4 regions of the Salicibibacter cibi genome follow, and region 4 is predicted to be linked to each of the others. Evidence: riboswitches for the same ligand, from Rfam matches in the RefSeq annotation. Region 4 holds a riboswitch; each other region holds the start of a gene.

Region 1 (7,430 bases), 1.4 Mb from region 4:
AGCGGCAGGGCAGATAGTCGTTTTGAGCTGGTTCCAGTCGTCTTTTTGGCTTTCATACCAGGCGTCTATGTGTTGGCAGATCATAATGCCATAAATACGCATGTACCACATCATCGTTGATCGGTGTCGACCGGCTTCCAGTTGATAATCATTCTTCTCGCGTTTGTTTGTCCGTTCGCTTGAAGTGCGGCGTTTGTAGATGTCTTTCCACGCTTGAGAATCGCGTGGCGTTTTGGGAAACAAACGCAGGTTGTCACTTGATTTCGTGTGATAGGTCCGGCCGTATGTCGCGTCCGAACACCCGCAGGATGGCGTGCAGCGCCACTTCCTGCGATTCTGGGATTTGTCGAAGCCATTTGGTTTCATTTCACGACCGTTGGGGCAGATGGGAATGCCCTCGGGTGAAATCTGAATATCACTGTTCGTTTCGATATTCTTTTTGCTTCTGTTGTTCAAATCGATGAAAGGCTCGGTACCTTGCTTATCCAAGAGCTCATAGATAGCCTCGGCGTCATGAGCGGCATCGAGAAGCATACGATTCACGGATCCCAAGGTGTAGCGTTGGTTGAATTCAACCGCGCTCGCGACCAAACTGACGGCATCATGCCGGGATGCCGGATGCAGACGTGGATACAATGGCAGGTCATGCGGGCTGTCCGCGGCCGCTAACATATAGAGATGATAGCCGTTAAAGTACTTCTCACGGGAGCTGTCCCATCCACCGTCACAATCCGGCTGGGAATAGATGCGATGATGATGGCAGCCATAAATCCCGTTCGCGCGACAATCACAGGTCGGTTTGCTTCGCCGGTAAGCTTGCGTGACAACAGGCGTACCATCCCCGGCGACACTGAGCGCATCAGGATCTCCGATCAGGCCTAGGTCCGCAGAAACCTTTAAGATATTCTGTTCGAAAAACTGAAAAAGTGGGTCGCCGGGCAATGGTTTGACGATGTCCATATGGCGTTCCGACCATCGTGCGAAGCGTTCGACTTTACCCGGTTTGTAATTGGCTTTTTGGCCTTTCTTTCCTTTTTGGCCCTTCTTCTTGTTCTTTTTCGGTTTTTGCTTCTTGGGTTTTAAGTTTTTGGTCGCCTCGGGCCAGAGGCGCTCGATAAACTCATAGAACGTGCCAACCCCGGGGATATCATCAGGAGAAAAGCCGCTCAAGATCGCGTAAATAGGTGTGCGTTTCATTTCGTTGATCCATTGGGTGATCCCGATGCCGGGATTTGTGAACAAAAAGACGAGATAGGAACGCAACATGGAAGCCGGATCGCGGGGTTCTGGCCCTTGATCCGCATACTGCTCCATCAGTTGGCCGGTAATGCCTGAAAGGTCGGCTTGCCAACATTTGAGGATGAGCGGCCAATCCTGACTCAAATGGATAATGGAGCGTCCGTAGTGTTCCTGAAGTTGTTCAAGGACAAAGGTTTGATACGTGTCATGAGGAAAAACCGTTGGTTTCAAAAGAAAACCCCCAAAAATCGTAGTAAAGGAAAATACATTCCCTTCACCGGCGATTATGAGGGTGATTTGAAAAAGTCAAGGGCTTACAGACCCAATTATAAAAGAAATTTTCGTGATTCACATGACTGGATTTAAAATTGAAAAGATAAAAATCTCCTACCGAAGGTAGGAGGATAGCAAAATGGGTGCGACAAGGAATCCCTTGCCGCGCCAGCCTTGGCGAATGCCGAGAGGCTATTTACATATCAAGGAGGATTTATTCATGTTGAAAACGAAAGGATTTGTAGCGGTCTCTGCCTGTATGCTGATGTTAGCAGCTTGTGGAGAAGGAGACGCGGATACCGAGGAAGCGGAGAACGATACGGAAGAAGTTGAGGAAGGCGAGACGGCGGACTCGGAAGCTGCAGATGAAAATGGCGAGGAAGATGGTACCGACGACAGTGCTGAAGGAGACGCAACGGAAGAAGAATTGAGTGCAGAAGAAGTATTAAGCCAGTCTATAGAAGCGATGGATCAACTAAACAGTTACAGCTCGGAAATGGATATAAATCAGTCCATAAACGTAGACGGTGAAGAAATGCCCATGGATATGACGATGAGTATGGATGTTGTATTGGATCCGATGGCTTTTTCGCAAACAATGACAACACCTGATCCAGTAACGGAAGAAGATATGGAGATCGAACAATACATGGACGAAGATGGCACGATTTATATGTTAGAACCGGAAGACGATGAATGGATCATGATGGATGGAGGTTCCATGGGAATGGAGGACATTCAAGATTTGGAAATGTCCCCGCAAGAACAGCTTGAAATGCTCCAGGAATTTTCGAGTGAACTCACCGTGGAAGAAGAAGAGGACCACTATGCTTTAACGATTGAAGGTTCCGGTGATGAGCTAATTGAGCTCAGTAGAGAATTTGCAACGATGCAGGGAGATCCTCAGATGGAGGCCGAAATGGATCAAGTATTAGGGCAGATGGAAATCAATGCCCTGGACTATGTCATGCATATTGACAAGGAAACATTCTATCAAGACGAACTGGAAATGAATATGGAGATGGAAATGGAAGAAGAAGGACAGACCATGGAACTATCTCAAGAAATGCAAGGGACTTTCTCCGACTTTGATGAAATCGATGAAATTGAAATTCCGCAAGAGGCCATCGATGATGCGATCGACTTGGAAAGTGAAATGGAAGAGTTAGAAGATCTGGAAGAGGAAGATTTGGATCTTTAAATTTATACCATGCAAAAACAACCCAGGCTATAAAATGCCTGGGTTGTTTTTGCTTAAACCGACTCTTCGGTTTCCAAATCGATGTCTGCTCCTTCTTCTGTCTGATACCAAACTCCATCAAGGTCCCGGAGAAACACGACATAAGGGGATGGATCGTCTTCGTCGACTTGGAAAACGACGTGCCCTTCACTGCCTGCCCCTTCATATAAATCGGCATCAATCGGATCATCTAGACCTGTAACATATGTGTCATCATTGTATACGTTCCCTTCTGATGACACGAGATCAAACTCAAATGAACTGAGATTAAACGGGTCTTCTTCAATCTGGTTCAAATCAATGTCAAAATAGGCGATGAAATATTCCATGCCATCTTCGGGTGGTTCGTTATATTCATCGGCTTCTTCGATCATTTCCCATGCTTCTTCGCCGCGGATGGTATCAAGCAGTGTTACATCCACTTCCATAAGGCCATAAGTATAGTGCTCCAACACAAATGTAATCATTTCACCCGGATAAGCGGGGTTGTCACGGGAAGCGACTTCTTCCTCATCAAAATTTTCTTCTTCTTCATCCAACTCAAGCGGATCTTCCTCTTCCAACGGAGGTGTTTCAGAGTCCATCGGAGGTTCTTCCTCTTCAATCGGAGGCTCCTCCACAGATTCGATCTCTTCTGAAGCTGTCGGCTCTGCATTCATAATAGCCATAACGATCATTACTATTGGACCGATAACGCCAATGGCCAAAATCGGGGCAAAAATCGCATAAACGGGCCCTCTACTTTTCATCATGGCCCATTTCGGATTAATGGACCCTAATATGATGAATACAAGACCCACTAACGCTAAAAAGATAAACCCTATAATACCTAAAACCGTCCACATATGTTCCACCTCATATTAATTTTTTCAACATGTGTCACCTGACTACAATGGTGTTTCCACATGCTTTTCCTCTTCCAAAGATACCGGTGGTTTTCGTACAAGGCACATGATGCCCGCGATGATCAAAAGTACCGATTGAATAATGGATGTGCCAAAGGTCAAAATGAGCATAGCTCCTCCCGATACGAGAAATAAAATTCCGGCCAATTTTGCGTTACTGTTGAGCTTGATAACGGCGATGATTCCTATGACAAGCCCAATGATGTGCATCACAAAGATCCACCAACCGAAGGAACCGAACATTCCTAAGGCCCATGCACCTGCTTCTGCCTCCTGGGCGGACAATGTCGGATCCTGCATCATTTCTTGTTCTACCATTCCCATGAATGACTGAAATCCAATGGTGCCGATAACCACTAATAAGCCTATGACAAAAGTGATAACTACTCCAATGATCCCTAATGCCATTTCGCCTGTTCGTTTCAAAATTATTCCCCTTCCCAAATCTTTCTATATATAAGACTAATAGTTATAATATATCATAATTAGAAGTCATTTTTAGCCAAAAAAAATGAATCCGTCGTTTAGTCATGATTTAAAAGAATAAATAAGGGAAAAAAGACGAAAAGCTACATCCAATCCACAATAAAAAATAGGATAATAAGCCCATAAATTCACAATGTAAACACGTTCATGCCCTCGCTGCCAGGCGTGTTAATTATCCGTATTTTTCCAATGAAAGGGTTTAGACGAAAAGGATATTAAACATACCGTGTTATGTTACATACATTTGCGGACTAATTTGGCATTCGACAGCCATTACGGCTCCCCAAAACCCGGACCTGAGGACTCCATTGACTTCTGAGCGGCGATTTGAGTCCGCAGATCATGTTCCAGAGGACTCCATTGGCTCCTGAGCGGCGATTTGAGTCCGCAGATCATGTTCGAAAGGACTTATCTGATACTAAACAGTTTTCTTTTCCATGCCAGAAGGTATTTTAAGGTAAATCAACGCGCCTGCCTCGCTGCAATTATTACAGCTTGTTCGGGGTGTAGAACAGCATATGTACATGTAAATCTACATAAGTAAAAGGAGTAATAAGTAGGGACTGCTGAATAATAGAAAAAGACTGGCACATAAGCATTTTCCGTTGGTGTTGTCAAAACTGGATGCAAGGAAATCCATCCTATAAGCAAAAAACCCTTGCACTTCTGGAAACGTACGGAGGGATGGTGCTGCAATGGCGAGACTCCAGCGGAAAAACGGACGCGTCAAGCCCCCGCAGCGCCGGTTTTGCGCGAGGAGGCTTGACCGTTCGTCCGCGGAAAGCGAAGCCATGGAAGCGACATCCCGGCTTCAGCTGATAGCTGCAAGTTGTTCAGCAATCCCTAAGTAATGAAAATATGTTCGAAATGAAGATTATGTGAGGGAGAGGGATTAAGTGAAAAAGACCTTCTGTCTGTTGTTCGTCGTGGCATTATGTTTGGCCGGTTGTTTTGGGGTGAATGCGGACGTTGCGTATGAGGATGCGGAGGAAGTGTTGACGCGTGAACTTCAAGCCGAAGGAGTGACAGGAATCGATATTGCTTCACAAGAAGCCACTTCTATCATGGAGGAGGGCGAAGATCACTATTTGGTGCAAGGGCAAATGGAAACCGACGATGGACCCGGAGAATATCAATTGGATTTGGAATATGACTCCGATGGATATTGGTACGAGATCCATTGGGTGATTTACTAAAAAATGTGGCCGGTGTTGGCTGCATTTTTTTATTTTTTTGCAGGATTTTTGTTTTAAATGGCGAAGCCATAATCATTAAGCATAAACGGGGAGGATCATTGATGGGGGTAAAACAAGTTTTTTATCGGCAATTATCCGCTTGTCATGATGAGAACCATTGGTTTGCATGCCTTCAGCAGGCGCTCGCGGGGGTCACGGATGAGCAGGCGAATTGGAAACGGGAGGCAGCCGACCATAGTATCCATGAAATCGTCAATCATCTTATTGTATATAATAATCGTTGTCTGGAGCGCTTCAAAGGAGAACCAGTCCCTCCAATTGAAGAAGGAAATGAAGCTACTTTTCGAAGCGGTGAAAATCGGGATTGGTCTGTCACCGTGGCCCAGTTAACAACGATGATGGATGAATGGCTGCACATCATTGATGGAACAACGGAATCTGATTGGAGAGCGCCCGTCCATGGAGAAAGCGGGGAGACGTGGGGGACGGTGCTTGCAAATATGATGATCCATACGAGCTATCATATTGGACAAATTGTATTTATTCGCAAACAGCAGGGGGCTTGGGACATGGAGGAAGAGGTGCGTTGACGGTATTTGGCTGATAAATCGTCAGTTTCGGCTGATATCCCGTTGTTTTTCGCTGATAAACGCCCGGTTTCGACTGCTAAAAATTGACGTATTTTCTCGGCTGCGTGTATAATATAATTAAATAAGTATTTCTACTGGGGGTGCCCTGCCGGGGCTGAGATGAGGAGAACCTCGAACCCTTGGAACCTGATCTGGACGATAAAGCCAGCGGAGGAAAGTAGATGAAGAACGGATACCATTCTTTCTGCTGTCCTTTGCTGTCTTAGGGCGGCTTTTTGTCGTTGCTTGGCAGGTAAGAAAGTACAAATCAACTTTCTTACCTGCATAAGTGCAACTAAGGCTTTTCGCTATAAAAGCTTGGCGAAAAGCCACGTTTTCTAAAAGATTGGTAGGGAGGCTAACCGTGACCTGGCATTTAATCACGACGAACAACTGCCCGTTTCACATTCAAGTAAGGCAGTTGCGACACGCATTGAAAAATATTGACATCGTTCATATTCGCGATAAGGAAGCTTCGCTGCAACGGTTAAAACAACAAATTGACCAGCTTTGTAAAATTGGACTACGACGCGAGCGAATTGTTCTTAATGAACATGCGGAAGCAGCGGCCGCGTGGGACTTGGGGGGTGTTCACTTGCCGAGCAATTCCTCGCTGACGGCAAAAGACGTGAAAAACAAGGCGCCGAATCTGCAAGTGGGGGCGTCGGTGCACAACCTCGAGGAAGCAAAAGCCCGGGCTGAAGAAGGGGTGGACTACCTTTATTATGGACATATATATCCGAGCGCGAGTAAACCCGACGTCCCGCCCCGTGGGACTGCGGCACTGCAATCGGTTGTGCAATCGGTTCGCATCCCCGTGCTTGCGATCGGAGGCATCACCCGGGACCGTTTAGGCGAAATATCCCGCACCGGTGCTTCGGGCATTGCGCTAATTTCAGGTTTTTGGGAAGCGGAAAAACCGGAAGAAGAGGCCATCCAATTTAATCGTTTTGGGCAGATGAATTATGAAACGACATGAATCGTATGATCTCATTATTGTCGGCGCAGGGATCATAGGGCTCGCGATCGCGTATTACGGAACACGGGCAGGGTTAAAAACACTTATTCTTGACCGTGGGGATGCAGGAAACGGCACGACATCGGCCGCCGCCGGTATGTTGGGGGTCCAAGTGGAACTGCAATCCCGAACGCCTCTGTATCCTCTCGCGAAAAAGAGCCGGGAATTGTACGCGCAATTGGCTGAGGAGTTGATGGCGCAAACGGGGACATCCATCGGCCGAACGGTTTCCGGCGCGATTAAACCGGCTTTTTCATCGGAAGAATGGAAAAAATTAAATGAAATTGAACGATGGCAAACGGCAGCCGGGGAATCGGTGCAATGTTTAACGGCTGCACAATTGTACGAACACCTTCCCTTCCTCGCCGATGGGGCAGAGGGTGCCCTTTATTTTCCTGAAGAAGCGCACGTGGAACCTGTGCAAACAGCTTCTGCCTTCCGACA
Region 2 (7,430 bases), 1.4 Mb from region 4:
CGATATCGGCATTTTCGATTTTTTTCCGAATGTTCTTCCCGAACGCCAATGCATGGGGACCGTCGCCGTGGATACAGACGGTTTCGGCGAGGATATCCACGTCTTTGCCTTGTTGCGAACGCACTTTACCCTCGTCAGTCATGCGAATGACTTGATCTCCCGCTACGTCGGCGTCCTCAACCAAAGCGTTCGCCTCACGACGTGAGGTAAGTGTTCCATCTTCCTGATACGTACGGTCGGCGAATACCTCACTGCCCGTTTTCAACCCGATTTTTTTTCCCGCTTTAAGGAGCTCGCCACCGGCCAGGCCGAAAAGAACCAGGTCGGGATCAATATCATAAACCGCCCGGGCAATGGCATCTGCTAGTTCCGGGTCCTGCGTCGCCCTATTATAGAGCATGCCATGGGCTTTCACATGTCGCAGTCGTCCGCCTTCCGTTTGTACGACACCCCATAACGCGCCAACTTGATAGGCGACAATGTCGTACGCTTCCTCGGGTAAAAGGTCAATGTGACGACGCCCAAATCCCATGAGATCCGGCAATCCGGGATGCGCACCGATTGCAACATCATTTTCAATCGCCAGTTTCACCGTTTTCCGCATGATCGAAGGATCGCCAGCATGAAATCCACAGGCGATGTTGGCGGAAGAAACGTAAGGGAGAATTTCCTCATCCGTTCCAAGTGTATAAACGCCAAAGCTTTCACCCATATCACAGTTCATGTCGATGGTTTTCATTTTACATCCTCCCCATATGAGCAAATATCCTCACCCGGAATATCTAATAATCTTTCCATTTTAAAGCAATCCCTATTTTTCTTTCACGCATTGCTTGGGCTTGTTTTAAATAAAGCGTTTCAGCTTCTTGAAAGGTAATCGGTTCAAACATTACTTGTTCATTCGGCCGGAACTGGGCAAACCGCCCTAAATCAACCGCTGCCACTTGTGCAAAACGCGGATACCCGCCTGTCGTCTGCCGATCAGCCATTAAAACGATCGGTTGGCCATCACTCGGAACTTGCACCGTCCCAAACGCGACAGGTTCCGATAAGAGGCTAAAAGATTCTTGGCGTTCGATGGGAGCGTCTTCTTCTGTTTGCAACCGATACCCCATACGATCCGATTGTGTCGAAACGGTAAACGCTTGTTGGAAAAATCGTTCCCGACTCTTCGCTGTAAACTGCTTAAAATGGGTACCGGGAAACGCCCGTATTTTTTGTTGTCCGCGGTCGAGCAGACTGCCATTTGCTCCCCAGTTTTCAGCGAAGACGCCGCCATCCGCTTTTTGAGCAATTTGATCAAATCGCTTCATCGCTTCTTTATTTTTCTTCCCTATATGTAATCGGTCACCTTTTTGAAGTGCTCTACCTTCAAAACCTCCGATTCCCGCACGCACATACGTACTCTTACTATTCATCACTACAGGTACATCGATACTACCCGCAACCGCCAGATAAGCGCGATAACCGAGGGCAACCGGTTTAAACGCAAGCGTACTTTCGGCAGGGACAAAAAGAGGTACCCCAAGTGAGTAAGCCGTACCATTGACTGTTGGCACCATTCCGCCCCCTGTTACTGCTATAAGACTATCCCTCTCGACCTTGATCTCCGGACCGTTCATCGTCATTTCAAGCACAGCTTCATTTTCATGATTGCCCACGATGGCATTTGCGCTTTGCAAAGCGATACGATCCATCGCGCCGCTCTCCAAAACCCCGTGCTGCAAAAAGCCAATTCGGCCTCGATCTTGAACGGTCGTAAACAAGCCCGCTTTCAAGATAGATAAACTCACATGTCCCCCTCCTCGTACGCTTCGAACTCCGTGCGCGTAATTGCCTTAAAATAAACCGTGTCCCCGGACTTCAGCAAGCTCGGTTGTTCCCGGTTAGGGTCAAACATTTTAAGGGGTGTTTGCCCGATCAGTTGCCATCCTCCCGGTGTCTCAAGCGGATACACTCCTGTTTGAATGCCGGCGATTCCGACAGCACCGGCGGGGATTTTTGTTCGTGGTTCACTCCTGCGCGGCGTAGCAATCTTTTGCGACATACCGCCAAGAAAAGAAAAGCCGGGAGCAAAACCGATCATGTATACCAGATACTCGCCGCTTGTATGAATTCGGATCACTTCTTCTTCAGAAAGGCCATTCTCCGTCGCCACATGGGACAAATCGAGACCAAAAGCTTCTTCATAACAAACGGGGATCGTTACGACAGCCCTCTCGCCTTCTTCCCCCGTCGTCTCCCCTATCTCACGAACTTTTTCCCGCAACTTTTCCATCACGTATGCACTCGGGGTGTCTCTTTTCCCCATGATACGGAGCACCTTTATCGGGTCGTAAAAGACGGTTAGACCAGTATAGCTCGGAACGCATTCGAGATACCATTCGAATGGAGCTTCTTCCAACAAGTCCATCAATTTTTTTGTGCGTTTATGGATTTCCGGATCAATTTCCGTCCCAAAAACAATATTGATCGCGGTTTCTGATAACACGTATAGTTCCGGTTTTTTTGCCTGCGCAGACATAAAGGTCTCTTCTCACCTTCCCTTGCCAGTATAAATTTGAGTTTCCCTTTTGTTTTATTTTTGATAATAGCCCCTGTGGCCGATCACTACAGTCATATTATACCTTTGGAAAATGATTGTTATCCTTTTCCCTTGTATATACCCAATCAAACGACCGGCAGGAAATATTTGATTATTTTCTTTTTTTATGTTACTTTTAATAAAGTAAATTAAAATATTTAAAACCACTAGGGGTGCTTTTATTAGCTGAGAGAGGCATAGCCTCGACCCTTATTCACCTGATCCAGTTCGCACTGGCGGAGGGAAGTGGGCTGATGACGTATATTGTTTGTTGTTGCCACTTCCCTGAAGTGGTTTTTATTTTGTTTTCAGGTAAAAAAGTATAAACCAACTTTATTACCTGCATAAGTTGGGCGAAGGCTTTCGCCATAAAAGCGACGAAAAACCAAATTTTCTAAGAGGTGAAGAAAGATGGAAACGCTCATTCAACAAGTGGAAGAGCGCAGAGATGAGTTAATTAGCTTGCTTTCGGATTTAATCGCGTTTCGCACACCTGCGCCGCCGGCCAGAAACACAGATGAGATTCAAAGATACATAGCCGACAAACTCCAAACGATCGGTTTTGATGTAGACCACTGGGACGTTTACCTCGGGGATCCGAATGTTGTTGGCTCACGTAAAGGCTCCCATTCAGAAAATTTTCATAGTCTAATATTGAATGGCCACATCGATGTGGCCTCGGTGGAAGAAGACGAAGACTGGGAAACGCCTCCGTTTGAAGCAGTTATCCGCGATCGAACGCTCTTCGGACGTGGAGCAGCGGATATGAAAGGAGGTGTTGCCGCCTGTTTATTTGCGCTTCAACTGTTGCACGAGAATAACGTCGAGCTTCGCGGAGACATGTTGTTGCAATCTGTGATTGGCGAGGAAGTTGGAGAGGCCGGCACGAAGCAGTGTTGCGATCGGGGCTATGATGCGGATTTCGCCATCGTCGCCGACACAAGCGATTGTGAGATTCACGGACAAGGCGGTGTGATCACAGGCTGGGTAACGGTGAAAAGCCCGACGACCCATCATGATGGCACACGCCACCGTATGGTCCACGCCGGTGGTGGATTACGCGCGGCAAGCGCCATCGAAAAAATGAACAAGTTGATTACCGCCCTACAAGAATTAGAGCGTGATTGGGCGATTAACAAATCATATCCCGGTTTCACTCCGGGGACGAACACGATTAACCCCGCTGTCATTGAAGGGGGGCGCCATGCCGCTTTCGTAGCAGACGAATGTCGGCTCTGGATCACTGTTCATTTTTATCCGGATGAAAGTGCAGATTCCGTGGCAAAAGAAATCGAAGAACACCTACTGGCAACGGCAAACGCAGATCTCTGGATGAAAAATTACCCCCCAACGTTTCAATGGGGCGGCGCATCGATGATTGAAGAGCGCGGCGAGGTGTTTCCGTCTTTTACCGTTGATGAAGATCATGCAGCTGTCGATGACTTGATGAAAGCGCATGAGCATACATTTTCAAAACCTGCAAAAATATCCATGTCGCCATCTGTCAATGACGGCGGTTGGCTCGCCGAGGCCGGCATCCCTACGGTTTGCTACGGCCCCGGAAAATTGAAACATGCGCACGCCATTAATGAACAACTCAACATCGATCAATTGCTGGACTACACGAAAACACTGCTCCGCTTCATCGTTAAGTGGTGCAATCAACCAAAGGAGAGATCATAATGACATTCAGCAAACGCATTCGAAAAACAGCGGACCCGATCTGGAAAGCAAGTCATGAACATCCCTTTGTACAGGGAATCGGACACGGCACATTGGACATTGAATCTTTTAAATTTTTCATGTGCCAGGATTACAAATACTTAATTGAGTATTCCCGCGTCATGGCCATGGGCACCGTTCTTGCGCCTGACTTGAAAACGATGTCCGGATTCGCCAAAGCCCTCGACGAAACCTTGAACATGGAAATGGATCTTCATCGTTCCTATGCTGAACGTCTGGGCATTTCCCGTGAAGATCTTGAAGAAACTGTTCCCGGCCCTATCACCCTTGCTTACAGTGGCTACATGATGGCGGAAGCCCAAAAGGGGTCCATCGCGGAGCTGATCGCAGCTATTCTCCCGTGCGCCTGGAGCTATTACGAAATCGGCCTTGAACTCGCGAAAATCCCCGGCGCCACCGAACACGAACGATACGGCGAATGGGTGCGGATGTATGCTTCCGATGAATTCGGCGAAATTGGCGAATGGTTGATCGGGAAACTGGATGAACTCGCGAAAGGAAAAACGAAAGAAGAGCTGGACCGACTGGAGGCCATTTTTCTGAACACGAGCCGGTATGAGTATATGTTCTGGGATATGGCATATAAGCGGGAGGGGTGGCCTGTACGGGAATAACTCTTATTAAGTAATTGATTTTATTTTTTATTCTGTTACTTGGAAATAACGATATGGTAGTTTCAATTGATATTAGACTTTTCCATTAGAACAACAAAAGACGCCCCCCCAACTTACGGAAAATACCAAGTCGTCAAGTTATTAGAGCCCCTTGATCATGAAACGTTTTGTGTTAAGGAAGGCGCTATGATGCTAAAGTGTTCTTCACATTTTGAAAGTGCTTGAGAAATATCCTAATCAAAAGATCATCATGATTTAGACAATTCCAAGAACCATCATACGAAGCTTAACATGCGCTGATCAACTACGACTTATGTTTCTTCTCCGGGTAGAATGGCCACCCATTGGTGGCCTAAACCCCCACAGAACCTGGCGTGCAGATTTCCCGCACCAGGCTCTTCAGAAATGGTTTTACAGCATTGCGTAGAATTTCAGTTTCCGATACGGAATTGAAATTTTCGGACGCAATAATGGAAACAATGTCCGCAACTCATGGAATTTCTCCCACGTGACATATCCTTTTCGACTCCGACTGCTTAACATTTTCCGCCAATACTTGACGGTTGCTTCGTAGACTTTAACAAGGGATTGAAAATTCCCAGCTACGCCATAATACGCATAATGCCCTTGCAGTTTCTTGTTGATGATCTCAGCTTGATCATAGAGTGGTGAATGCCGAATACGTCTTAATGTTTCTTTCATGTTTCCAATACTTCGCTTAAGCCTGCTTTTCTCGGTTTTCCGCCCCACCATGAAATTTCCTTTCTGGTTGGTTGTGCAGAAATGGGTGAAACCTAGGAAGTATATGGTGTCCACCTTCTTACCTTCTGCCTTCGCATGCCTTTGGGCAAACCGCCCAAATTCGACAAGTCCTGTTTTATCAGGCTCCAGCTCTAACGAGAATTTCTGTAATCGGTTTTCCAGCGCTTTATGGAAGCGTTTGGCATCCGAACGATATTGAAAGCATACAACGAAATCATCAATGAATCGAAGAAGATATGCTTCTCCTTTCAACCTTGGTTTGACACTCTTTTCAAACCATAAGTCCAGTACATAGTGAAGGTAAAGGTTACTCAGCAGAATACTAATGGATCCACCTTATGCAAAGCTTTGCATAACCCACCTTGAGGGGAACCTAAGTTCGTTTCATAGAACTGCGCATCTTCCATGATCCCGGCTTTTAGCCAGGACTCGATCAGATCCAAGATTCTCCCATCGGCAATTTTCTCCCGTACCTTATCCATCAGGGTATCGTGCGAAATATTGTCAAAGTATGACTGGATATCAAGATCCACCACGTATTCATACGACGGTATCGAGCGCCTGATGCTGGGAATGCTCTTTCCGGAATCCGTAACTGTGACGATAGAAGTCTCGATCAAAAAGAGGTTCAATCATCTGCCGCACGGCTTGTTGCACGATGCGATCCCGCACTGTTGGGATACCAAGTGGGCGCTTCTTTTTACCGTCATCCTTGGGGATGTAGTGCCGCAAGGCTGGATTGGGTTGGTAACGATTCTCCTGGAGGAATCGTTGGATTTCTCTCAGGTTCTGATCCTCCTGAATCTCAAACCACTTGATGGTTTCCCCGTCAATGCCTGCACTCCCCTTATTGGTTTTCACCGCTTCTTGCAGGTTTTCCATTCGATACACCTTATCAATGATGGAATAGTATCTGCGCGTTGGTTGTTTTATCTCTATCACCACCTTCGCGCTTCTCACCACGTTGGTCTTATGCTCGCTACAGATCACGATTCTTTGCTCGTTCCACCGCCCACAAGTGCGTGTCTAGGAATGCTCCAATCGCTCCTCTTCCAGGCGATGTACTCAAGTCGCCGGTGCCCTTCTTTCCTCACGTTCAGGAACGGTTGGCAGGGACGCCACCCACTCGGTTACACCTCTTTTCATTAAGGCGCTTACGTAACCCACTCGCGATTATTCCCAACGTTGACAAAGTAGAACCCCTTCACCTCCGATGCAGAGCTTTTGGCTTTACACCGGGCAAGACAACTCCTTGCATCTCCTCATCCGAGTTTTCGCCTCCATCCTGTCACCAGGCTTCATTGGCTCGGATTTCCTCACTACTACGGGTTCTTCCGCCACCTGCAGTGCCATCGATTTGGCTTTCCCCGTTCGGGTTATACCTCCTCTACCTTATGGCGTTTGCCATAAGGAGCCTACAGTGCTTCCCCCGGTCATCACACCTTCTTTTCCATCCATCCCGACCCTAAACACGTCGATGAGCCTTGCCGGTCGTTCCCTTCTTCATGTTTCCCGACAAGATACGGTCTTCCGTAGGTTTCCCCGTCATTTAGGCGGGTCACCCACCATCGCCGCCACCTCTGGTTCACATCATGTTCCGGGCTGGATTTTGCCTGCAGACCTTTCAGATTCTCTATCTCTAGAGACACCCTGTCCGACCTTCCTCCTGAGAGAGGGGGCCGTTGCTTCGGCTACGGCACTTCAAAAGGGCAAGTTACCGGGTGGAT
Region 3 (7,430 bases), 1.3 Mb from region 4:
CTCTCCATCGATCACGACGATTTTACGGTGATTGCGGTAATTCAGCCGTGAGTTCACATAAGGGATACGGGATGGAAAAAAAACGCCCACTTCGCCTCCCGCTTCCGTGAGGGTTCGAAAGTGTCGCGGATGCAGCTTTCGGGATCCCATATCGTCATAGAGCACACGCACTTGCACCCCTTCGCGTGCTTTTTCAGTCAGCAAGTTTATGACGCGTTTGCCGAGGGTATCATTACGAAATATGTAATATTGCAAATGAATATGATCTTTCGCTTCCGCGATGTCCGATAACAATTGCGAAAATTTATCGACGCCGTCCGTGAACACGTCTACATGATTGTTTTGGGTTAACACGGCATCGTTACTGCGAAGCAGCATAGAAATCAGGTGGCGGTGGTTGCTCGATGTTTCATTTTGAAAATCAAAGCGGTCATGGTCCATATCGTCCAATTGCTCATTGATTAAGTCTTTCAAGCCTATTTTTTCAATGCCGTCCCAATGAAATAAACGTTTTCGGGTCAAGTTTTGCCCAAGGACCAAGTAAAGGATGAATCCGAGGTAGGGGATAAATAGCAGGATGAGTAACCAAGCCCAGGTCGCATTCACATCACGCCGTTCCATAAAAACAATGATGCCGGCAAAAATTGCGTTAAGAAAAAATAACAAGCCAACGGCGATTGATAAAATGTCCATCGTTTCCCTCCTCTCTTTTTGCTATTTTTCTCCATGGTATCATGTTTTCGGGAAAAAGTGGATTTCTTGAGTGTGAGAAAAGATAGGAAGATGCCGCATAATTATGATAGAATAAAGGAAAAGAAAGAACCACTAGGGGTGCGTACAGCGCTGAGAGAAGTGATTGCTTCAACCCTTCGAACCTGATCCGGGGAGTACCGGCGGAGGAAAGTGGCTTCAGGACGTAGACGAAGAGAGCACTCGATTCTTGTCCTATGCGCCGCCACCTTCCGTCCGAAGGTGTTTTTTATTGGTAGGTAAGTATAAATCAACTTTCTTATCTACATAAAAAATGGAAGGCAACACTTCGTGTGGCAACGCTGGTTACGTGAGCCGAAGGAGGGCGCAGACATGACAGAAATTGCAAAAGCATTAACGGTGGCAGGGACGGATCCGAGCGGTGGAGCTGGCATTCAAGCGGATTTGAAAACGTTTCAGGAGATTGGCGCATACGGGATGAGTGTGATCACATCTGTGGTCAGTCAAAATACGCTTGGGGTAAAGTCATTTGTGGATCTCGAACTTGACTTTGTGGAAAGTCAATTTGACGCTGTATTTGAAGATATACCTCCAGATGCGGTGAAATCGGGCATGCTTTCCAACCCGGAAGTAATGGCGCTGGCAGCCAAAAAGATGAAGGAAGCAAATGTCGCCAATTATGTGCTTGATCCTGTAATGATTGCGTCCAGCGGACATGCGCTCATTTCGGAAACGGCCAGGGAGACGATTGCGAGAGAGCTTCTTCCATTGGCAACGGTCGTAACGCCGAATTTGCCGGAAGCAGAGGCGTTGACAAATCGAACGATCAAGACAGTTGACGACATGAAAGAAGCCGGCCGAATACTTGTAGAGGAATATGGAACGAGCGCTGCATTGATTAAAGGCGGGCATTATGAAGGCGAGGCCGATGATTATCTGTATGATGGCCAAACGTTTGAAAAATTCTCAGCGGAACGCTTTGATACGAAGCACACCCACGGAAGTGGTTGCACGTATGCAGCGGTAATTACAGCCGGCCTAGCGAATGGAAAGTCCCTCTATGAAGCGGTGAAAGATGGCAAAACATATATTACTGCCGCGATCTCAAACCCACTCAATATCGGAAAAGGGCAAGGGCCAACGAATCATTGGGGGCATCGCTGGTCTGACGTTCAACCCCTCATCAGAGTGTAAGGAGCGACAACATGGCTATTCAAGTCAGCAAAAAGGCAGCACGGCGATTCCTCCTCGCGAAATCAGGTTTGAATGATTACGGAGCGCTCGACTCGAACATGGCGACGGCTCTTCGCCAATTGGAATGCGTGCAGTTGGATCCGGTGGCCATCATCGAACGAAACCACCACCTTGTTTTTTTCAATCGTTTGGAAAAATACAATCGGGCAGAACTCGAGCGCCAATTGTGGGAAGGGCTTGCCTTTGAATATTTTGCTAATGCTGCTTGTTTGCTTCCAATGGACGATTATCCGATTTTTAAAGGAAGAAGAAAAACGAGCCAACGGGAGTGGGCATCGAAAAGGCATCTGTATAAAGATGTGGAGCGTATGATTCGACAAGCGTTGGCAGATCAAGGAGCATTGCCATCCAAAGCCTTTGCTTCAAATAAAAAAGTTGTTGGTGCCTGGGATCATCCAACACACGCGACAACGAAAGAAACGAGTCATGTGCTTCGGATGTTGTTTGAAGCCGGTGCCATTCAAGTGTGCGGCAGACAAGGGTCCGAGCGCCATTTTGCCTTGAGCGAAGATGTTATTCCCGCTTCCTGTCAACAAGAAGCAGAAGTGATCAGTGATAAAGAAGCGGACCGAAGACTTGTGCATAAATATCTGCGCGCCTATCGTCTGATTGATGACAGCGATCCGCGATTTGGCTGGCAGCGTATGGCAGCCAAGGAGCGCAAGGCTTGGGTGAACGGCTTTATTTCTGATGGTACGCTTATTCCGGTGGATATCGAAGGCGCAACCGGGCGGTACACCGTGTTGCAAGAAGATGTTGAACAGTTACTCGCATATGAAGCATCCAATGAATCCGGCAACAGTACTGTTTCTTTTTTGCCGCCCCTCGATAATTTGTTATGGCGAAGAACACGCTTGGAAGATTTATTCGATTTTACGTATCGTTGGGAAATTTATATGCCGCAACACAAGCGGCGCTATGGTCCATACGCACTCCCGATCCTGCTGGATGATCAGCTGATCGGGCGGGCGGATCCGTTTTTTGACCGTGAAAAAGGGAGGTTTTCGATTCATGTTCATAAAGAACCTTCTCGGAAATGGTCAAAAACGCGTACGGAACAAGTGGAGCGCGGGGCTAAACGCTTGGGGAAACGTCTCGGTGCAGCGGATGTCCGAGTCACGGTGGGGAAAGGATAAACGTGGTCTCTCGGAGCGGGATACATGGCATTACCCTTTTTCTGCCAAGTTGCCCGCGCTTTCCAAGGTCACAATGTTTTCTTTGCTTTCGCCATCGACATCTGCGACAATCGCCCGGCCTTCATAAGCGCCTCCTTCAGCTTCAAACTCAAAATACATCGGTGTTTTTGAACTTACGGCATCAAAGATTAAATTTTGTTCTTCAACGCCATGAAATGTGGCGGTCCAATCATCGTTATCTTTTACTTCAATATTACCAACGCGGAAATTGAACACTTTTCCATCCGCTGTTCGTAAAGCGTCTACTTTCATTACTGAATCCTCCTTTTCTGCTTATGTGAGTGTTTTTCCCGGGAAAGCATGAACACAAACGATGGATTTTCTGTGTACAATGGTATAAAGTGAAATTTCTCACCTCTTGTGACAATATGCCGACATACGGACGGCGCCGTTGAACTGGACGATGAAGCCGTCACGAAAGCATGGCAGCCAAGAAGTTATGTTCCGGATTCCGAAGACACGGCGCTCACCACCTGGATAAAGAGATGGAGGGTAGAAAAGATGCCTCGTCATTCAAGCGTTATTTTGCATGGAATGAAACTAGTCACGGACGGTGACGTATGGACAAATGGATATATTTTTTTGCAAAATGAAACGATCATTGCTGTCGGGAAAGATTTAAAAGACGACGATTTTTCCGGAATCCCGAGACGGGCATACAAAGAGAACATGGTTGCGTTCCCCGGGTTTATTGATATTCACACCCATGGCGGATACGGGGTCGATGTGATGGACGGGAAGCAAGAAGTGTTTGAAACGTTAGGGGCTTCTTTACCGTCTGAAGGTACGACTGCGTATTTGGCGACGACAATTACGCAAGAGAAAGAAAACATCACGCGTGCGCTGCAGACAGGAGCTGCTTATTACCGCCGGCAAAGGGAAGCAGGCGTTGCTGAATTATTGGGCTTTCATTTGGAAGGACCTTTTATCAACGCCAAGAAAAAAGGTGCGCAACCGGAGGAGCATATTAAAAGTGATGCCCTTGATTTGTATAAGGCTTTCCAACAAGAAGCGGATGGCACCATCCGAGTCGTCACCTACGCACCGGAAACGTTGGGAGGGCTAGATTTAACGGCCTACATAAGTGAAACAGGCGCGATCCCTTCCATCGGCCATTCGGATGCAACGTACGAGGAAATGAAGACAGCGGTGGCAGCCGGTGCGAAGCACATCACGCATCTTTACAACGGGATGCGCGGCTTTCATCATCGTGAACCCGGGGTTGTCGGTGCGGCTTATACGATCGATGAGCTCAAAAGTGAAATCATTGTGGATGGGTTGCACAGCTCACCGCCTGCTGTGGCAACGGCCTATCGGACAGGCGGGTTCCGTAATCTTTTTCTGATTACCGATAGCATGAGAGCAAAAGGGCTTCAAGACGGTACGTTTGATTTGGGCGGCCAAGATGTAACCGTTCAGGGTGAGAAGGCCATCCTCGCGGACGGCACGCTTGCCGGGAGCATTATAACGATGGACAGGTGCTTGCGTAATATGCGTGCGTATACGGATGCCACTTTGCCTGAGCTTGCGGCGATGACTGCCGGCAATCAGGCAAAGGCGCTAGGGATTGATGATCGCAAAGGTTCGATTGTCCCGCATAAAGACGCAGATATCGTGCTGCTTAACGAACATTTGGATGTGGAAGAAACGTGGTGTTGCGGCCAGTTAGCGTATCAAAGCGAGGAGCGATAGGATGGATATGCATATCTGCAAAAATTATGAGGACCTCAGCACAAAAGCTTGTGCGCATGTGGTCGGACAGATTGCAGGAAAAGAAAACAGTGTATTGGGATTGGCAACGGGTGGTACGCCCGAAGGGATGTACAAAAATCTGGCCGAGCAGCATGAAAAGGGAGAGCTTTCTTTTCAGCACGTAACCACGTTCAATCTGGATGAATACATCGGTTTGCCCACGTACCACCCCTTAAGCTATCGCGCTTATATGAAAGCTCATCTATTCTCAAAGGTTGATCTTTCAGCAGTGAATACACATTTGCCCGATGGACAAGCGGCTGATCTAACGGCAGAATGTGCGCGTTATGAGGCATTGCTTCGCGACGCGGGCGGCGTAGACTTGCAAGTGTTGGGGCTGGGGCATAACGGCCACATCGGCTTCAACGAACCGGGCACGCCCTTTTCCTCCACCACGCACATCGTCGAACTTGATGAAAAAACGAGAGAGGCAAATGCCCGCTACTTTGAAAAAAAAAGCGATGTCCCCAGAAAAGCAATAACCATGGGCATCGAAACGATTTTAGCAGCCCGCGAAATACTGGTTCTTATCTCGGGTGCAGATAAGGCCGAAGCGCTGAGAGAGATGCTGTACCGGGAGATAACGAATGAATTTCCTGCCACCGCTTTGCAGCAGCATCCGAATGTCACCATCCTTGCCGATGAACAAGCGGCAAAGGAATTACCCGGCCAATGAGCGATAAATGAAGATGGCCTCGGCGTCGGTCCGTTGCATAGGCAGAGGCGTATTTTCATAGGCATGTGTGACAGCTAAGCAATCCTAATCAGGAAGAATGTGTTATTGTCCTCCAAACCGAGGGCAAAGCCGTCACATCCTTTGAGAACCGTATATTTATCAGCCGTTCCGATGTCCGGAAAGGCTTCCGGCTTCCGAGCTATGATCTCAAGAAAAAAATTTTGTGTCTTCACGGTAAACGATTTATGATATGATATAAAATGATTGACTTGTAAAGTTTATCCCGGAGGTAAACATCCATTATTCCAGAGTTCAGACGTCGGAAGCCGGAAATCAGAAGATCATTCTTTTTCCGACCTCTGGCTTCTGAAAACTGACCTCCGGAAAAGCGGGCGACTAACACCCCGATTTGTTCAACTAACCATCAGTGGGGGATGAACACCCCCTATGATAGAAGTTTCACTCTATGAGAATGGGGCGTATAAACGTGTTTACAGATATAAATGGGGGGCAAATCCATTACCGTTGCTCGGGAGAGGGGAAAGATGTGATCCTCTTGCATGGATGGGGAGCGAACATTGATACGCTTGCGCCGATTCACCGTCATCTCGAACCGAACTTCAGGGTATGGTCCATTGATTTTCCCGGGTGCGGGAAGAGCCCTGAACCAAAAGAACCGTGGAGTATCGACGATTATACAAGCATGTTGGAACAATTTATAAAAAACCATGATATTCAATGCCCGATCTTGATTGGTCATTCACACGGAGGCAGGGTGTCGATTCGTTATGCCGCTGGTCGAGACGTACATAAGATTATTTTAGTAGATAGCGCAGGCATTAAACCGAAGCGTAAGTTAAAAAATCAAGTGAAAGTATATACGTATAAAACGAGTAAGGCATTATTAAACCTACCAGGCCTAAAATCACACAAAGAAAAGATACTTACGCGTGTGAAAAAGAAATTGGGATCCACCGATTATCAAAATGCATCCGGTGTGATGCAACAAACGCTCGTAAAAGTTGTGAATGAAGATTTGCGCCATTACATGCCGAAAATTTCTGTGCCGACGCTACTCGTTTGGGGAGAGCATGACGATGCAACGCCTGTCTCCGATGCTAAAATAATGGAAGAAATGATCCCCGATGCCGGTCTTGTCGTCCTTAAAGGCGCAGGTCACTATGCTTATCTCGATAACCTACAGGAATTTTTGGTCATCCTCAATCATTTTCTTGATAAAGACAAGGAGGCCCGTACGTCGCATGAGTAACCTATTGATTCTTTTACTTATTGCCGCTTGGGCTTGGTATACGATCATCCGTGTGAAAAAGAACGTGCACATGCTCCAACTCAATGCGTACCGAACGGAACGCTATTTCCACTGGATGAAAGAGCATCCGGAAAAAGCGATGTATCCGCGTGACGTGTGGCCGGCGCTTGCGCTCGTTTTCTTACTGCCGCTTTGGGGGCTCTCGGTTACATGGAGCTTTTCGCTCGCGGCATTGTGGGCGATCGCAGCCTATGGTCTGCTCATCGTAACGCGACCGAAAACCGCTGAGAAAAAGAAGCTTGTTTATACACCGCGAGTAAAAAGGCTGTTGGTGGCAACGGCCATCCTTTATGTGCTCATCCTCGTGGTGGCATGGTTGATCGTTAATGTTTTCGTCGCCTTCTTACTCTTGCTGGTTGCGGCTAACGTTCTTACTTTTTTTATCGTCATGTTTGCGAATATCATCAATTTGCCGGTCGAATCGCAAATTAGTCAGCGTTATTTTAATGATGCCGAAAGCATCGTGGAATCGATGCCTGAGCTTGAAGTGGTCGGCATCACGGGAAGTTTT
Region 4 (7,430 bases):
GCAGGCGCAAAATGTCATGTTTAAACCATCGGCGATTGTTCCTGTTGGAGGCGGAGCTAAATTGGCGATTGAAGAAATGAGAAATCATGGGATTTCGAGCGTGTTTGTGATCGGTGAGAACAAAAAACTTGAAGGTCTTGTAACGATTGACGATGCAATAAAAGCCAACAAGGAAAATCAATCACTGAAAGACATTATCAAATCCGATTATCACACGACCGATCCTGAAACGTATATCGAGAAGCTAATTCCAATCGCCACGGAAGCGAAGTATCCAATTGCTGTGGTAGACGATGACGAGCGATTAGTAGGTTATATCTCTCGCGTGTCGGTATTGGCGTCGCTCGTTTGAGGGGCTAAAGTGCCCCTTTCTTATCGGCAGAGAGAAAAAAGGGGCAGCTACAATGGGTAGCTGTCCCTTATGATTCCGTCTTTTTCTTGTGTTTGATGGCAAAAAACAGGAAAGTCACTCCCGATGATACAAGTAAAATCAACAGCAGCGGCCAAGACTCAAGCAACAATCCCGGTTCGCCCATCATGATCGTCGCCCGTAATCCTTCAACGGAATACGTCATCGGCAGTAAGTTGTGCACGTATTGGAAAAAAGCAGGAGTTAGTTCCACGGGGAAAGAACCTCCACTTCCTCCGAGTTGTATGATCAATAAAATAATCGCGATGAAGCGCCCGGGATTTTCCAATATGGCAACGAGCATAAAAATCAGCGTCATAAAGGAAAGGCCGGAGAAGACCATGAAAAATGAAAACCAACCAGGGCTGGCGATATCCAAATCAAGTCCGAAGAAGGTGACTCCGATGAGCGCGATCGTTTGAAGTATGCCTACTGTCCAGATGACGCCCAACTTACCGGAGAACCAATTCCAGGCCGTTTCGTGTTTCGTCAACGGTTGATAAAATGGGTAGATGATCGAGAGCGTCAAACCTCCGACGAACAATCCCAACGATAAGAAATAAGGCGATAATCCTTCTCCGTACGTGTAATCCATGGTTTCACTTTCCGATACGGATTCAACGGGGGAAGTGAAGAGCTCCTGCTGTTCTTCAGATAGCTCATTTTCCAATAACGTTTCAGCCAATGTCTCAAGATTTTCGTGCAGTTCACGGGATCCGTCATCGAGTTCTTCGAGGCCATCTTCAATCTCAAGGCCGCCTTCGAATGCTGTTTGCATTTCCGACGACAGTTCGTCTGCTCCTTCGTTCAAATCTTGTACGCCTTCATCAAGCGTCTGCACCGCCTGTTCCGCTTCATCGATCGTAGCGTCTGCCGATGAGAATACTTCGTCTGCTTGGGAAAGAGATTCATCCAAATCTGCCAATGTGGATCTTGCTTGCGGAAACACTTCCAATAGCTCGATGTCTCCATCACCGATCCCTTCCGGTGCGGCAGTACGAGCATTTTCCAACTCCTCACTTACTTCATTTATCCAGTTTGACACGTCTTCCTGTCCGTCGGAAATCGTATCTGTGGTTTCATTGAATGCTGCATCGATCGTTTCGAGTTGCTCTGAAAGCTCCGGCGTTGCCTCTTCCATATCATCATACGTCTCATTTAAAGCATCTATGGTTTCATCGATTTGTTGGCACGATTGACCATCTTCGGCGTCAATCCCGTCAACTGTTTCTGAAAATGTATCCGCATAGCTTTGTAATTCTTCATCTTCCGGGTAGTTTTCAGCAATATAATCGGATAAACCTTGAGCTTCTTCATCGGCGTCATCCCATTCGTCAAGCCTTTCTTGCCATTCGTAACAGGTCCCTGCAAACGATTCTAAATCATTCAAGCTTTCATTTGCCCGATTTTGCCATTGATCCAGGCGATCATTCATCTCGCGGATATCATCGAGGGTACCTTGTGCGTCTTGAACGGGTTCGTCAATGTCTTCCAGACGATCGTCCAATTGGCCTAGCGAATCTTCGGCTGATTGCAGGGAGGCGCTTGCAGCCGCCCAATTTTCATCAAGCGAACGAAGGGATTCTTCCAGTTGTTCCGCATCGTCACTTTCCAAATAAGCGCGGGCGTTTGTTACATCCGTTTGCATCTCGTTCAACGTGTCTTCCAATTGATCGATTTCTTCACTGTTATGGAAAAACTCCGCGAAAGCTTCTACTTCCGTTCGCAATTCATTGGTGCCTTCAGCGGCTTCGTTCGTTCCTTCATGTAAGGAGCCGGCACCTTCACGCAAGTCTGACAAACCTTCCGTAAGGGAGCCCATGTTTTCAAGCGCTGAATCCACACCGTCCGCAAGTGTTTCAGCTCCCTCCTCAAGCTCTACTGTTGCGTCCGCCAGCTCGGTGTATGCATCATCGATCACTTCCACATAAGTTTCCGTTAGTGTCCGGGACAGTTCCTCTTCAATCGTGTCCACCGCCTGCGTGCCCATTTGAGAGGCAGCAAAGTTAACATCCTCATTGATATCATAATAAATCATTCCACTTTCAGGATCCTCATCCTGTAAAGAAGACACATCTTCAGAAAAAGAAGCAGGGATGAAAACGTATAAATAATAATCGAACGCATCGAAGCCTCGTTTTGCTTCATCGGCATCCGTCACATGCCAATTGAAATCTTCGCTTTCCAATAGTTCGTCTACGAATTCATCCCCGGCATTCACTTCTTCTCCGTCCAATTCAGCTCCTTCATCTTCATTCACAATAGCAACGGGAAGCTCCTCAAGCTGACCGTACGGATCCCAGAAAGCCGAAAGCAGAATGCCTCCATACAAAACAGGAACCAATAGAATGCCGATGATCGATATGAGCATTTTTTTGTCTGCGAAAATAGCCTTCCATTCGGCAATAAAACCCTTCAATGTAAAACCCCCTGATTCGACCGAATGACCATAATAATATAATGGTCATTTTTTATTCAAAAAAAACATCATTTATGTGTATCATCGAACAACGATTCCTTTAAAAATGTGATTTTCAAAGACCTGAAACAATTCTTCCTCCGTCAGCGGACGTTTTTTCGCTTCCCAATCAACGATGAACGCAATGTATAATTTATAAATGGTGAAGGCTGTGATCTCCGTGTCCATTACTTGCAGACGACCTTTTTCCACCCCTTGCGCAATGGCCTGTTCCAAAGCGGTGATAATGAAATCTTCAACCTTTTGCATCGCAGACACCGCTTCTTTCGTACCGTAGACATTGACTTCTTCGGCAAGATGCGTCAGTAGTTGATGCTCTTTGCGATATTGCAACGTATCATATAAGGCACGGTGCAATTTCAGAATGGATTGTTCGTCGTTGTGTTTCACCCGTTCAAAAATGGTTCCGAGATCATGTAAAATGCCATCCATCACGGCTTCCAACATTTTTTCCTTATTTTTAAATTCGGTATAGATCGTGCCCTTGCCAACACCGGCAAGCCTGGCAACGTGGGCGACTGATGTGCCTTTATAGCCAAATAAAGAAAACGCCCGTTTCGCTGCTTCTAAAATCGTGGCGCGTTTGTTAGTGATCATTTTTGATAACCTCTTTTCGAGAAAATGACCGAATGAACAAATTGGTCATTATTATAATAACATGCGTGAGCCATCAGTCAAGGGGGAGGCATGAAAAGTAACATGCACGAACGTATGGTGCGCCCGTGCACAGTTCTTAAGAGGGAAGATGAGGGGTAGTTTTTTTTATTGGAAAAAAATCAGGCTGTGCCCTGGAGAGGATGTAGAGGACAACAAGGGTGATCAAAATTTCCGGCAATAAATAGGAAATGTTGTACCCAACCGAATAGAGATAAGCATTCATTCCATCCGGGGTGAAACTCCCAAACCAAACAACACCGGAGACGACGTGGGATAGAAATCGTAAGAAGCCGGCGAATAACAAACCGAAAAACGCCCAGTTTACGGACAATTTCCCCTTGCTATTGCGAAAAGCAAACAATGCGGCAAGTCCAAGAACTGCGTAGGGCACCGGATAATCCAATAGCATTTGGATCGGATGAATAATTGAGGCATTATACATTAAATTCACGATCCCGACGAGCAATCCTGTCAAAACCCCAACGCGCCATCCGCGCCTAAAAGCCATAATGAAAATCGGCACCATGATAAGAGAAACCGAGCCGCCTTGTGCCCAAGGTCCAGGAAATTTCACGAAGCTCAAAATAAACGCGAGTGCCGTCATCAAAGCGATTTCAACCATTGCAAGCGTCCGTTGGTGCATAAAAAAATCCCCTTTTCTGTGATCCACAGGGGGAAGCAAAGCATACATCACAGGCGTTCGCACCTGTACATCCATGCCATCCACTTCCCTACGCTGGTATGAACCAGGTCAGGTTCCAAGAGTTAGGACGCACGTCCCTCTCAGTCTTTCGACACCTCTAGCGGAAAAATATTTTAATGATCTTCCTTCATTATACGCCTATTAGGAAAACTTGCAAGTACGAGGAGGGAAACGGTTGAAATAATGGGGATCTGCTTAATATTAGTCTCCACGTGGTGGTTGTGGCACCAAAAAATCGGGAAAACCTAAAAATAGTCCCCACTCAACGATTTCCCAACTGACTTTAATCATCTATTTTGGTAATATATAACTAGATCCTCTAATGATAAATCAACGGAGAGGATTGATTTTATCCTGAGACGGAAGGATTGTTATCTCCCAGGGATATTTATCAATTACTAAAGAGGCAACCGGAACTTGATACATCGCCTTCCACTAGTGCAGAGCGGTTGAATTACTCGGTCACCCAGCATTGGGCACTAAAATGGGAAAATGGATGCGTAGTAAGGGTCAGAGGCGTCCCTACACAAGTGTAACTTCATACCTTCAAAGAGAGGGAAAGCTGGTTCGAGAGGAATGACAATCCTGATCTAATCCTCAAACGGAAGAAAAGCTGTACCTAGCGGGACAAGAGTACCGATCCATTCCCTCAAATGGACAGGTTCTCAATAATTCGTTTGTGGAATTACGTGTGTTGGTGAAAACGCGTAATAAAAGGAAAAAAAATGGAATAAGGCATGACACTGATTGTCTACGATTAAATGTTATTTTTTGATTGATTTAGAATGAACATTCTTAAATAAAACCAAACAGAAGGAGCGGATAGGAATGATTGTTTCTCAAGATGTATTGGATTTGTATGATGTGGATGATAAGGAAGCTTTTGCCGAAGAAATGCGAACGCGGGGTAAAGATTCCCTTGTTGGCGAACTAGAAATGGAGTATGTGGAACTCAGTTCCAACCGTTTGATCATGACGATGCCCGTGGGATCTAAGACGAGGCAACCGGCCGGTATTCTGCACGGCGGGGCATCGGTTGCGTTGGCGGAAACGGCGGCAACGATGGCGACGGCAATGAATATAGATCCGCAAAAATTCAATCCGGTAGGAATGGAGATTAATGCAAACCATATTCGCAGTAAAACCGACGGCGTTGTTACGGCAACCGCTACGCCTTTTCATAAAGGACGCACGACTATGGTTTGGGATATTCAAATAACCGATGAAAATGAAAAGTTGATCTGTGTCGCTCGTTGTACGATGGCAGTTGTTTCAAAATAATAAAAAAAGGAGAGGAGTGCAACTGTGATGCAAGTATACGAAAAAGAAGATGTGACTTGTGTAAAAATGGATGTTGTTCTCGGAGGGGAAAAAACAAATATCGTCTATGCCTTTTTGGTTGACGGGATGTTAGTCGATACCGGACCACCGCGCATGGAGTCTGAACTTATTCCTTTTTATGAAGCGCATTCGATTGATTTTGTATCCCTTACCCATAGCCATGAAGATCATTCCGGAACAGCGCCGTGGTTGCAGCGAAACTTTGAAGTGCCTATTCATGTTCATCCGAAAGGGATTGGTATATGTGCCCAAGATTCGCCCTATCCGGAGTATCGTCAGATGACTTGGGGGAAGCGGGAAGGGTTTCAGGCCACGCTACTCGATGGTACGATCCAATCTCGAAATCGGGAATGGAAAGTTATTTATACACCGGGTCATGCCGATGATCATGTCGCGCTTTTCGATGAAGAAAACGGTACGCTATTTTCAGGGGATTTATTTGTCTCACCGAAACCGAAGGTCATTATGAGCAGCGAATCCATTCCGCAAACGATGGATTCCATCCGAACATTGCTCGCTTATGATTTTGAATCGTTATTTTGTGGTCATGCCGGATATGTAGAAAACGGGAAAGAGATGTTAAAGCAAAAACTGGATCACCTTGAGAACCTTTCCGAAGAGGTAAAACATCTTCACAAAGAAGGGCTTTCCGTTGAGGAGATTAGAGACAATTTTTATCCGAAAAAGTATCCGATTATAAGCGTCTCCGGGGGAGAATGGGACTCTTTGCATATTGTCTCTTCGATTCTGGAGAATGAATAACAAAAAAATTCCCTGCACGTTGCGCGTGTAAAGGTACCCTCGAGCGAAATCAGCTCGGGGGTTATTTTCGTGGAAAAGGTTCTTTGATTAGAGCGAGAGTGGAGACCGCATATTTCCGTTCGGGCTCCATGGACACCTCATGGTTACTCAATCGAAGCTCCGAACGTTATTTCGGTCTTCATGGACCCCTTCATGACGACCATTACGCCGAACCAATCCATCATTCGGAGTCTCATCAACAACGTGCCAATCTAATCATTCGTCGCATCACCTCGCGCTCGTTTATACATACCATATTGGCAAAGATCGCGAGGTGATGGGTGTGTTGGAAATTGGTCTTTTTTTAGCGATCGCGGCTTCCATGCCCGGGCTGTTGATTCTCGCTGTACTGATCACAGCAGGGCATTATCGCAAAAAGAAAAACCGAAACGGGAAGAAAAAATAATCAAGCCGTTCTAAACAGATATGCGATGTGCATATAGTAAAACAGAAACGGAATTAAGTTCCAATAATATTATTATGTCAACTTAAACCCTGAAATTGGGAAGGGAAGGAAACGTTTGATCTTCCCGCCCTCTTAGGTTTGCAATTTTTTCACGAGATCGTACGAAAGACACCGCTTACTTTTCCAAGCACTTGGCAATTGTCAAGAATGATCGGTTCCAACGCTTGGTTTTCCGGCTGCAATCGGATGTGGTTCCCTTCATTATAAAAGCGTTTGACGGTTGCTTCTTGTTCATCCGTCATCGCTACGATAATATCACCGTTATTTGCGGTCGGTTGTTGGCGCACAATCACCTGGTCACCATCAAGAATTCCTGCGTCAATCATGCTGTCTCCTTCAATGGTGAGCATGAATACCTGGTCAATTCCGACAAAATCGTCGGGCAACGGCATATAGCTCTCTACATTTTCGACGGCTGTAATGGGAACGCCTGCGGTTACTTTTCCGATTAAAGGAACATAAGCACTTGCCGGCTTGTCTGCTTCGGAAATTTCGTTTCCTTGTTCATCCAGATGAAGGACTTCAATCGCTCTTGGCTTGGTCGGGTCTCTACGAATATACCCTTTCTTTTCCA

The links. Region 4 has a riboswitch for thiamine pyrophosphate ahead of thiT (energy-coupled thiamine transporter ThiT). Riboswitches for the same ligand answer to the same signal wherever they lie in the genome.
Region 1: it holds a riboswitch for thiamine pyrophosphate, as region 4 does, so the genes downstream of both, HUG20_RS16635 (thiamine phosphate synthase) here and thiT (energy-coupled thiamine transporter ThiT) in region 4, are expected to answer to the same signal.
Region 2: it holds a riboswitch for thiamine pyrophosphate, as region 4 does, so the genes downstream of both, HUG20_RS02655 (acetylornithine deacetylase) here and thiT (energy-coupled thiamine transporter ThiT) in region 4, are expected to answer to the same signal.
Region 3: it holds a riboswitch for thiamine pyrophosphate, as region 4 does, so the genes downstream of both, thiD (bifunctional hydroxymethylpyrimidine kinase/phosphomethylpyrimidine kinase) here and thiT (energy-coupled thiamine transporter ThiT) in region 4, are expected to answer to the same signal.

Annotation. Positions count from the first base shown of each region.
Region 1 is NZ_CP054706.1:3,339,476-3,346,905, reverse strand. Features, by position in the region: gene HUG20_RS16670 (transposase) at 1-1,470, opposite strand, end outside; gene HUG20_RS16665 (DUF6612 family protein) at 1,733-2,713, shown strand; gene HUG20_RS16660 (DUF4352 domain-containing protein) at 2,767-3,597, opposite strand; gene HUG20_RS16655 (DUF4064 domain-containing protein) at 3,640-4,083, opposite strand; gene HUG20_RS16650 (hypothetical protein) at 4,768-4,962, shown strand; gene HUG20_RS16645 (hypothetical protein) at 5,040-5,339, shown strand; gene HUG20_RS16640 (DinB family protein) at 5,441-5,929, shown strand; TPP riboswitch at 6,056-6,162, shown strand; gene HUG20_RS16635 (thiamine phosphate synthase) at 6,333-6,947, shown strand; gene thiO (glycine oxidase ThiO) at 6,934-7,430, shown strand, end outside.
Region 2 is NZ_CP054706.1:528,047-535,476, reverse strand. Features, by position in the region: gene HUG20_RS02670 (LamB/YcsF family protein) at 1-739, opposite strand, end outside; gene HUG20_RS02665 (5-oxoprolinase subunit C family protein) at 783-1,793, opposite strand; gene pxpB (5-oxoprolinase subunit PxpB) at 1,790-2,524, opposite strand; TPP riboswitch at 2,744-2,846, shown strand; gene HUG20_RS02655 (acetylornithine deacetylase) at 2,996-4,267, shown strand; gene tenA (thiaminase II) at 4,267-4,941, shown strand; gene HUG20_RS19055 (hypothetical protein) at 5,353-5,643, opposite strand; partial or broken gene HUG20_RS19330 (reverse transcriptase domain-containing protein) at 5,740-6,030, opposite strand; gene HUG20_RS19050 (reverse transcriptase family protein) at 6,244-6,648, opposite strand; gene HUG20_RS02640 (hypothetical protein) at 7,140-7,352, opposite strand.
Region 3 is NZ_CP054706.1:631,043-638,472, forward strand. Features, by position in the region: gene cls (cardiolipin synthase) at 1-693, opposite strand, end outside; TPP riboswitch at 818-919, shown strand; gene thiD (bifunctional hydroxymethylpyrimidine kinase/phosphomethylpyrimidine kinase) at 1,084-1,905, shown strand; gene HUG20_RS03080 (DNA glycosylase AlkZ-like family protein) at 1,917-3,101, shown strand; gene HUG20_RS03085 (hypothetical protein) at 3,132-3,413, opposite strand; gene nagA (N-acetylglucosamine-6-phosphate deacetylase) at 3,663-4,853, shown strand; gene nagB (glucosamine-6-phosphate deaminase) at 4,855-5,589, shown strand; gene HUG20_RS03100 (alpha/beta fold hydrolase) at 6,056-6,859, shown strand; gene HUG20_RS03105 (UDP-N-acetylmuramoyl-tripeptide--D-alanyl-D-alanine ligase) at 6,852-7,430, shown strand, end outside.
Region 4 is NZ_CP054706.1:1,893,844-1,901,273, reverse strand. Features, by position in the region: gene HUG20_RS09735 (quaternary amine ABC transporter ATP-binding protein) at 1-352, shown strand, start outside; gene HUG20_RS09730 (YhgE/Pip domain-containing protein) at 420-2,828, opposite strand; gene HUG20_RS09725 (TetR/AcrR family transcriptional regulator) at 2,910-3,485, opposite strand; gene thiT (energy-coupled thiamine transporter ThiT) at 3,622-4,263, opposite strand; TPP riboswitch at 4,257-4,357, opposite strand; gene HUG20_RS09715 (hotdog fold thioesterase) at 5,143-5,529, shown strand; gene HUG20_RS09710 (MBL fold metallo-hydrolase) at 5,557-6,351, shown strand; gene HUG20_RS19485 (hypothetical protein) at 6,674-6,796, shown strand; gene lexA (transcriptional repressor LexA) at 6,946-7,430, opposite strand, start outside.